Regions from separate parts of the Staphylococcus saprophyticus subsp. saprophyticus ATCC 15305 genome, predicted to be linked through region 1. Evidence: predicted binding sites of a transcription regulator. Region 1 holds the regulator's gene; each other region holds the start of a gene.

What was found. Region 1 encodes LexA, which represses DNA repair genes until DNA is damaged. Its sites were predicted from a motif close to CGAACATATGTTCG; they were not measured.
Region 2: a site for LexA is predicted at 1,823-1,836, ahead of cadC (Cd(II)/Pb(II)/Zn(II)-sensing metalloregulatory transcriptional repressor CadC). Genes of this name have one in related genera too.
Region 3: a site for LexA is predicted at 1,723-1,736, ahead of uvrB (excinuclease ABC subunit UvrB). Genes of this name have one in related genera too.

Annotation. Positions count from the first base shown of each region.
Region 1 is NC_007350.1:1,469,203-1,472,491, forward strand. It holds gene tkt (transketolase) at 1-176, opposite strand, end outside; gene SSP_RS07190 (DUF896 domain-containing protein) at 256-501, opposite strand; gene sosA (DNA damage-induced cell division inhibitor SosA) at 622-855, opposite strand; gene lexA (transcriptional repressor LexA) at 998-1,621, shown strand; gene SSP_RS07205 (CAP-associated domain-containing protein) at 1,821-2,843, opposite strand; gene guaC (GMP reductase) at 2,847-3,289, opposite strand, start outside.
Region 2 is NC_007352.1:15,414-18,702, reverse strand. It holds gene SSP_RS12575 (PadR family transcriptional regulator) at 1-476, opposite strand, end outside; gene SSP_RS13245 (ABC transporter permease) at 531-1,145, opposite strand; gene SSP_RS13240 (YhgE/Pip domain-containing protein) at 1,149-1,709, opposite strand; gene cadC (Cd(II)/Pb(II)/Zn(II)-sensing metalloregulatory transcriptional repressor CadC) at 1,857-2,225, shown strand; gene SSP_RS12560 (cadmium-translocating P-type ATPase CadA) at 2,218-3,289, shown strand, end outside.
Region 3 is NC_007350.1:2,020,212-2,023,500, reverse strand. It holds gene SSP_RS09830 (COG3942 and LysM peptidoglycan-binding domain-containing protein) at 1-292, shown strand, start outside; gene SSP_RS09825 (YfbR-like 5'-deoxynucleotidase) at 686-1,327, shown strand; gene SSP_RS09820 (CsbA family protein) at 1,333-1,563, shown strand; gene uvrB (excinuclease ABC subunit UvrB) at 1,896-3,289, shown strand, end outside.

The DNA.
Region 1 (3,289 bases):
CTATCAAAGAAATCTTTTGATTGGGGGTTAAAATTTAAATGGCGTGTCCATAGTGTATATGCCATTGGAGCAGCACCCATTGGTAATCCAGGGTGTCCTGAATTGGCTTGTTCAACAGCATCGATACTCAATGCTCTAATCGTATCAACCGCTAATTGATCTTTTTCTTTATTCATCTAAATGACTTCCTTTCTTCTAACAAGATTCTATATCATTATACCTTATTTAATATCTATTTAACAAAATATTGATTTTCTATTTATCTTCTTTCTCTTTCGCATCTAAAATTTTCTTCACTTTATCCGGAGTGACATCATTACCTTCAGGATCAATGACTCTTGTACTTTCAATTTGTTGTTTAAAGTTTTTTCTAAAAGATTCTAGATAAGCTTTTCGCAATTTCGATTGTTCTTTAGCTTCATTTTCTGTAAGTCCTTGTTCCTTTTTCTTTTTTGCTAATTCATTAATTCTTTTTATATCTACACCATCTTTTTGAGACATTATAAACCTCCGTTATTATTAATATAAAAAATATAACAAAAAAGTGAACGAAACTAAATTGTTTCGCTCACCTTAACCCAACCTTATTATCATCATTAATCATTGTCTTTTATATATATTTTAATACATTGATGCCATTACGGGTTGTGAATCTTGTTCGCTTTTCTGCTCCAATTTAGTATTGTTTTGTTCGCTATTGTTAGATTGTTGCGTCATTTGGTGATCTGTCATTTCGTACGTCTGTTCTGAATTAGCGTTGTTATAAGCACTTAATATAAAAATTGCGCAAAGAACCATAGTTGCAATTAACACCATTGTATAAGCTTTTATTTGAGATTTATATATTTTTATCATTTATAGTCACTCCTAGAACGTTTGTTTGTATAGTTACTTTATCAGAACATTTGTTCTATGTCAACACCGAAACGAACAAACGTTTGTAAAACGGATATACACATGCTATAATTAGGTTAAATTAGATTAGGGAGTGCCTATTATGAGAGAGTTAACTAAACGACAAAATGAGATTTTTGAATATATAAAACAAACTGTTCACGCTAAAGGATACCCACCAAGTGTTAGAGAAATCGGTGAAGCTGTTGGTCTCGCATCTAGCTCAACAGTTCATGGTCATTTATCTAGATTAGAAGAAAAAGGTTATATTAGAAGAGATCCTACTAAACCACGTGCCATTGAAATAGTAACTGAACAATTAGGTGAACCTATTAATATGGAAGAAACAATTCATGTTCCTGTAATTGGCAAAGTAACAGCAGGTATACCAATAACTGCTGTTGAAAATGTTGAAGAGTACTTCCCTTTACCAGAACATTTCACATCTACACACAATAGTGATATTTTTATTTTAAATGTAGTTGGAAATAGTATGATTGAAGCAGGTATTCTTGATGGAGACAAAGTCATTGTTAGAAGCCAAACAATTGCCGAAAATGGTGATATTATTGTCGCTATGACTGAAGAAAATGAAGCTACAGTCAAACGCTTCTTTAAGGAAAAAGCACATTACCGTCTACAACCAGAAAATAGTTCAATGGACCCTATTTATTTAGATCAAGTTACTGTCTTAGGAAAAGTGGTCGGATTATTTAGAGAAATGTAATTGGTAATTTAGAGCAATTTAAGACACTCTCAAAAAAATAAGCGAATGCGCAATTGCGCATTCGCCTATTTTTTTCTATTCTTTTCTAAAACTTCTTTAACTTTTTCAAGTATATCTTCTGTTTTATCTTTTTTATTTGTTGTCATAACTTATCCATCCTCACAAATCATAGATACCCGTATACAACTATAATAAAACATTAGCCTGTATAATTTTCTGTCCAGTAAGGTTGCCTATTTTTATTAAAATCGACACCCACACCAAGAGTATTAAATTCTTTTTTAAGTATATTTTTTCTATGACCTAATGAATTCATTAAACCTTGGTGTGCATAAATACTACTTGCTTGACCATATGCTAAATTTTCTCCTGCTGCATTGAAATCATGACCATCTGCCTCCAATCTATCAAAAGGAGATTCTCCTGATAAATTGTTATGATCAAAATAGTTATTATCAGCCATATCTTTACTGTGTTTTCTGGCAGTATCTGAAATACTAGATGAATAGCTTAATGTATTTAAATTATGTTGAACCCTTTCAGCATTTACTAAATCAAAGTTTTGTAGTTCGAAACTTTGGGCTAAATTATCAGAAGGTGCACCATATTGTTGTTGTAAACGATTTTCCATTTTGTCACTAACCTGTAAAAGCGCAGTTAAGTTATTGTTCTCATGTTTATCATAAAATGCCGTTGTATAAATGCTGTCTTTATGAAAATTATCATACTCATCGTCTTGAACATCAAATTTTACGTTACCTTTTTGTTTATCTTTAATTGGTTCGCCAAGTCTATCTCGCACAATTTGTTTAGGTGTACCGTATTTAATTTTCGATTTAGAAGAAATTAGATTTTGATTACTATAAAGTGCATTCACTCTATCATCAATATAACTTACCATTACAAATGCTCTATAATCATCAGAATAATACGTATGCCACTGTGTGCCATATTCATTTGATGTCACTCGTTTAGCTTTGCCAAGTTTGTTATCGACGTCCTGTTTTGACATATTCATTTGAATATTATTCACAGCAAAATCTTGTTTATTAGGTACTTTCAGTTCATCGTTCGTTGCTGTTTCGCTTGAAGTCCAACTATCAACACTCGATTTGAGTTGCTGCTGTAACGATGTCATAGGTGCCGTTTCTTTGATAGGGACGACTAAAACAATGATCAAAAAAATGACTATATATAATAAAAGTCTTCTGATTTTAAACACCTACTATAAATTTTGGTCTCTATCACCATTAAAAATTGAGTTTCTTACGATAACGTAATCTACTTTTCTTAATGAATTTAAGTCTTTGCCACCTGCATATGAAATTGAACTTTGTAAATCTTGTTGCATTTCAGTTAAAGTATTAAAAAGTGAGCCTTTATGTTCAACAAACATTTTTTTACCTTCAACGTTTTTATGTTCACCTTTTTGGAATTCAGATGCGCTACCAAAATATTCTTTATACATTTTGCCATCTAATTCCACTGTTTCACCTGGTGATTCTTCATGTGCAGCAAATAATGATCCTACCATAACCATTGATGCACCAAAACGAATTGATTTTGCAATATCACCATGTGTTCTAATACCACCATCTGCTATTATTGGTTTACGCGCTGCTTTACTACAATGATTTAAAGCAGATAATTGCCAACCACCTGTACCAA
Region 2 (3,289 bases), on a different replicon from region 1:
TTTGTTTTAAAGTGATTCGACATGAAATCTAGAAGTTTTTGGTTCTCTTTTGGAACCTCAATATAATTATAATATTTAGAAGTTTGCTGAAGTTTATCTTGAATATCTTTTGCTTTATCTTCTAAAATATAAATTATTTTTTTCTTATCCACATATTTAAGATTAGCGATACCTATATACATTTCAGTGATTTGATTAGCGTTTTTAAAGAGTTTATAAATCATTGAAGGTAAAGCATCTTTTCCTTGATCAGTAATAGCGAAAATTTGTTTGTCAGGTCTATTTTCTTCTCTAATAGTTTGTGTGACTTCAATTAAGCCTTTCTTCTTAAGTGAATCAAAATGATAGTAAAGCTTACTTTCGGTTAGGCCACTCATTTTATCAAATGGAATAGGTTCAGATAATTGTCTTTTTAATTGATAAGGATAAGTGTTTTGTTCCATTAACTTACTTAATATAAATATTTGTACAGACATTAATAATACGCCCCTTTAAAAATTGGACTTATTTCATCAGAATCGGGATTACGTTTATTGATTAACAGTTTCTGTGGAATTAAGTTTATTTTTATTCATATAAACTGGCGATTTCTTATGAATAAATGTAACTATGAGTATGTTTATTAGCAATGCACCTAAACCCACTGCTCCCATAGATAAAATATAGGGTCCTTGAGATATACTACCATAAAGATTAGCAAAGTGTGCTTGGACAGAGTAATACATTGGTGAAATATGACTAACCCAATTATACAATCCAGGCATCATATCTCGACTCATTGTTGCTCCATTTGCAATTGTTTGTATTAATAAAATTGGAATATTTAAAATCATACCAGCTTCTCCTATTAAAAATACTACAATTGCCGTGAAATTGAAGCTGACCATATAATTAAGTGTTAATTGACCTAACATGCTTAAGAATAATTTCCCATCTAAATCATTTATAAAATAAGTCACTCCTAGCGCTACTAATGAAGATGAAATAGCAATTAATAGTGCTGTAAATTGGACGTAAATGAATAATCTGGTTTTAGACGCTTTTGAACGTAGTAAATTAAATGAACTAACTAATTGCATAGATCCTATCATAGCACCAACATAACCTGCTAGCGTCAAGAACATAGGTAACATTTTAACATTCATACTTTAGGGCAGTTCATTAATATGAGAGACTTCACCAGAATATGACGCATTAATTTGTTTAACTAAACCGTCTACTTGTTTTTCAGGTACTTTCACTTGTTTTAACACCGTACCAGTAGTTTGATTAGAAAACTGTTCACTTAGTTGACTATTTATATTTGTTGCAATTGAATCCATTGACTGACTAATCATGGTTGGGGACGCATCGTTTATTTTAAAATCTAAACCAGGTGTATCTTTTCCAGATTTTAAATTACTAGAAAAATCTTTAGGAATGTGAATTACAAGGTTCAAATCATTATGCTCCAAGTCCTTGTTTGCCTTTGAGTTAGAAATATCTTTCTTAATATTATCGAACGGTAAACTTTTATTTAATTGTTTTGATATTTGGTTACCATAGTCTCCTGTATCATCGTTAACAATAGCAATAGGAAGTTTATCTACATTGCCAGGCATTGCTTTATAACCCGGTAAAAAAATAGCTAGCATAACTAAAGCGTAGAAAATCCCCATAAATATTGCGCCTGTGGCCCCTCGCGTTTTCAAAAATTCTATATATTTCATTTCACTTCTTCTTTCCTTCGTTTTTGAGACTAGAATTTTATGCCCTACTTACTTCTTTTATTTTCATTCAAATATTTGCTTGCATGATGAGTCGAAAATGGTTATAATACATTCAAATAAATATTTGAATGAAGATGGGATGATAATATGAAAAAGAAAGATACTTGTGAAATTTTTTGTTATGACGAAGAAAAGGTTAATCGAATACAAGGGGATTTACAAACAGTTGATATTTCTGGTGTTAGCCAAATGTTAAAGGCTATTGCCGATGAAAATAGAGCAAAAATTACTTACGCTCTGTGTCAGGATGAAGAGTTGTGTGTTTGTGATATAGCAAATATCTTAGGTGTTACGATAGCAAATGCATCTCATCATTTACGTACGCTTTATAAGCAAGGGGTGGTCAACTTTAGAAAAGAAGGAAAACTAGCTTTCTATTCTTTAGATGATGAACATATCAGGCAGATAATGATGATCGCCCTAGCACATAAGAAAGAAGTGAAGGTCAATGTCTGAACAAAAGGTTAAACTAATGGAAGAAGAAATGAACGTCTATCGGGTCCAAGGATTTTCATGTGCAAATTGTGCAGGAAAGTTTGAGAAAAATGTTAAAAAGATTCCAGGCGTTCAGGACGCAAAAGTAAATTTTGGAGCTTCAAAAATTGATGTCTTCGGCAGTGCAACTGTTGAAGAACTAGAAAAGGCTGGTGCTTTTGAAAATCTTAAAGTGGCACCAGAGAAACCTAAAAGACGGGTAGAACCTGTGGTAATTAAAGATAAAAACGTTTACCGTGTGGAAGGATTTTCCTGCGCAAATTGTGCGGGGAAGTTTGAAAAAAATGTAAAACAAATAGCTGGAGTTGAGGATGCAAAAGTAAACTTTGGCGCTTCTAAAATTGATGTATATGGAAATGCATCGGTTGAAGAACTTGAAAAAGCAGGTGCTTTTGAGAATCTAAAAGTATCTCCTGAAAAACTAGCGAATCAAACGATACAAAGGGTTAAAGATGACACTAAGGCTCATAAAGAAGAGAAAACACCATTTTATAAAAAACATAGTACATTGCTGTTTGCCACACTACTAATTGCTTTTGGTTACCTTTCTCACTTTGTAAATGGAGAAGATAACCTCGTAACTTCCATGTTATTTGTAGGTTCTATTGTAATTGGCGGATATTCATTATTTAAAGTCGGTTTTCAAAATTTGATACGCTTTGATTTCGACATGAAAACCCTGATGACCGTTGCCGTTATTGGAGCTGCCATTATTGGTGAATGGGCAGAGGCATCTATTGTTGTTATTCTCTTTGCAATCAGTGAAGCACTTGAACGCTTCTCTATGGACAGAGCAAGACAATCCATACGTTCATTGATGGATATCGCCCCAAAAGAAGCACTAGTTAGACGAAATGGTCAGGAAATAATAATCCATGTGGACGATATCGCTGTGGGTGATATCATGATTGTCAAACCAGGGGAGAAAATTGCCATGGATGGAATCATTGTGAATGGCTTGTCGGCTGTCAATCAGGCAGCTATAACAGGAGAATCTGTTCCCGTCTCCAAAGCGGTAGATGACG
Region 3 (3,289 bases), 550 kb from region 1:
TACATATTATGCTTTTGATCGTCGACAACAATTAGGGAAATCAGTTGGAAACTTATGGGGAAATGCGAATAATTGGGCTTCAGCAGCACAGCAAAGTGGCTATCAAGTGAACAACACGCCTGAAGTAGGTGCTATATTCCAAAGTACTGCAGGCAACTATGGTCATGTAGGTGTTGTTGAAAGTAAAAATGCAGATGGTTCAATTGTCGTATCTGAAATGAATTGGCAAGGTGTAGGTCAAAAATCATATAGAACAATCCATAACACAGGCCAATATAATTATATTCACTAAAAAAAATCTATCCTTCTGTGAAGAAAAATGATTTGATTTGAAGTGACGCTATCGAAATAAGAGTTCGGGATATGAGGAAATATCTCGAACTTTTAATGTATAGATAACAAGCAGAGTAGCTTAAACAAACGATTATAGCAGTATTTCAAGCTGCATCGTTTTTGATGCGTCATCAATCACCAACGCCATAGAAACAAATCCAATATTTTTGTACTACGCCCAGACTATACCTAAATCATTGATAACTATACCGTTGAAATATAACCTATTTTTATTATATGAGTTAAATTAAATGATTATTATTTTTCAATGATATTGATAAGACATTTAACGCGTTGAATGATATTATAAAATCAAGAATAATCATTTTTTAATAAACTAGGAGGCGATGTCATGGGTGTACATCAATATTTTAAACGTTTATCTGATTTGGAAAAATTAATTAGATTGCCGGGTAAATTTAAATATTTTGAGCATAACGTCGCTGCTCATTCATTCAAAGTGACAAAAATCGCTCAATATTTAGGTACTGTAGAGGAATATCATGGTAATGAAGTCGATTGGAAAAGTTTATATGAGAAAGCATTAAATCATGATTTTGCCGAAATATTTACTGGCGATATTAAGACACCGGTGAAATATGCAAGTGGAGAATTGAAAAAATTATTTTCTCAAGTAGAAGAAGAAATGGTAGACCATTTTATAAATGAGGAAATTCCAGAGCCATATCAAGCTATTTATCGTGAGCGATTACAAGAAGGTAAAGATGATTCCTTAGAAGGACAATTGTTGTCGGTTGCTGATAAAATTGACTTATTATATGAAACTTTCGGAGAAATACAAAAACGTAATCCAGAACAGTTATTTTTTGAAATTTATGAAATGTCACTAGAGACAATCATGCAATTTGATCATCTTAGCTCAGTTCAAGATTTTATCGAGAATATCATCCCAGAGATGCTAACAGAGAAATTCATACCAAGATCTGAATTGCGTGAAACAACAATGGCAATTTTAAATAATAGGAATGGGTGAATTCCATGATTTGGTATATATTGGCATCCTTTTTCCCATGTGTTTTTGTTATATTATTCAGTGTGCTAACAAGAAGCAAATGGGTAGGTACAATATTGACTTTAATTTTAATAGGTGTATCAGTTGAAAAGGGGTTCTTTCATAATGAATGGATCATTTTCATAGATGTCGTTTCATTATTAGCGGGGTATCTTATCATCGACCAATTAGAGTTGCATAAAAAAGATGATGATTGAATAATAAGCATTGAGCAACCTAATTGCTATAATTAAATAAGAGATTTATAATAATATAACTTCAAAAAAAAGAAGTTTTTATGATATAAAATCAAATGGATGCAAACATGGTGACATACTATGTTTGTTTTTTCTTTATAAAAAGAAGTATTAAAACTACGAACAAATGTTTGTTTTTGTATTCATAAATCTGTTAATATATATAACGAGTATAGAACCATTCATCTGAATAAATGATATGTAAAGAATCAATATATGAACGTTTTAAGATAAACAAATTGTAATAGGTTCGAAATAAGAGATATAGACTTAATTAGGAGGCATGTGTCGCCATGGAACATTATCCGTTCAAACTGCATTCTGAATTTGAACCTCAAGGGGATCAGCCAGAAGCAATTCAAAAAATTGTAAATGGTGTTAATGAAGGGAAAAGACACCAAACGCTATTAGGCGCAACTGGTACTGGTAAGACATTTACGATGAGTAATGTAATCAAACAGGTTGGTAAACCAACACTGATTATCGCACATAATAAGACCTTAGCAGGCCAATTATATAGTGAGTTCAAAGAATTTTTTCCTGAAAATAGAGTGGAATACTTTGTAAGTTACTATGACTATTATCAACCAGAAGCCTATGTGCCTTCAACTGACACTTTTATAGAAAAAGACGCTTCAATCAATGATGAGATTGACCAGTTACGACATTCAGCTACCAGTGCGTTGTTTGAGAGAGATGACGTGATTGTGATTGCCAGTGTCAGTTGTATCTACGGTTTGGGTAATCCAGAAGAATACCGTGATTTAGTCGTTAGTATACGTGCTGGCATGGAGATGGATAGAAGTGAATTACTTAAAAAATTAGTGGACGTCCAATATACAAGAAATGATATAGATTTTAGACGCGGTACATTTAGAGTTAGAGGGGATGTCGTTGAGATTTTCCCTGCATCTAGAGAAGAAATGTGTATCCGTGTAGAATTCTTTGGTGATGAGATTGATCGTATTCGTGAAGTGAATTACTTAACTGGAGAAGTATTAAGAGAACGCGATCATTTTGCAATCTTCCCAGCATCTCACTTCGTAACACGTGAAGAAAAAATGAAATCAGCAATTCAAAGAATTGAGAACGAATTAGAAGAACGTTTAGCTGAATTAAATGCAGAAAATAAATTGTTAGAAGCGCAACGTTTAGAGCAACGTACCAATTATGATTTAGAAATGATGAGAGAAATGGGATTCTGTTCGGGTATAGAAAATTATTCCGTTCACTTAACATTACGTCCTATGGGGTCAACACCTTATACATTACTTGATTATTTCGGAGATGACTGGTTAGTCATGATTGATGAGTCGCACGTAACTTTGCCGCAGATTAGAGGTATGTATAATGGTGACCGTGCTCGTAAACAAGTATTAGTTGACCACGGATTCCGTTTGCCGAGTGCACTAGATAATAGACCTTTAAAATTCGAGGAATTCGAAGAAAAAACGAAACAGTTGGTTTATGTTTCAGCCACACCAGGACCATTTGAACTTGAGCATACAGATGAGATGGTTCAACAAATCATACGTCCAACCGGTCTGTTAGATCCTAAGATTGAGGTGCGCCCTACAGAAAATCAAATTGATGATTTACTTGGTGAGATACAGGATCGAATCGATCGAAATGAGCGTGTACTTGTTACAACGTTGACTAAGAAAATGAGTGAAGATTTAACGATATA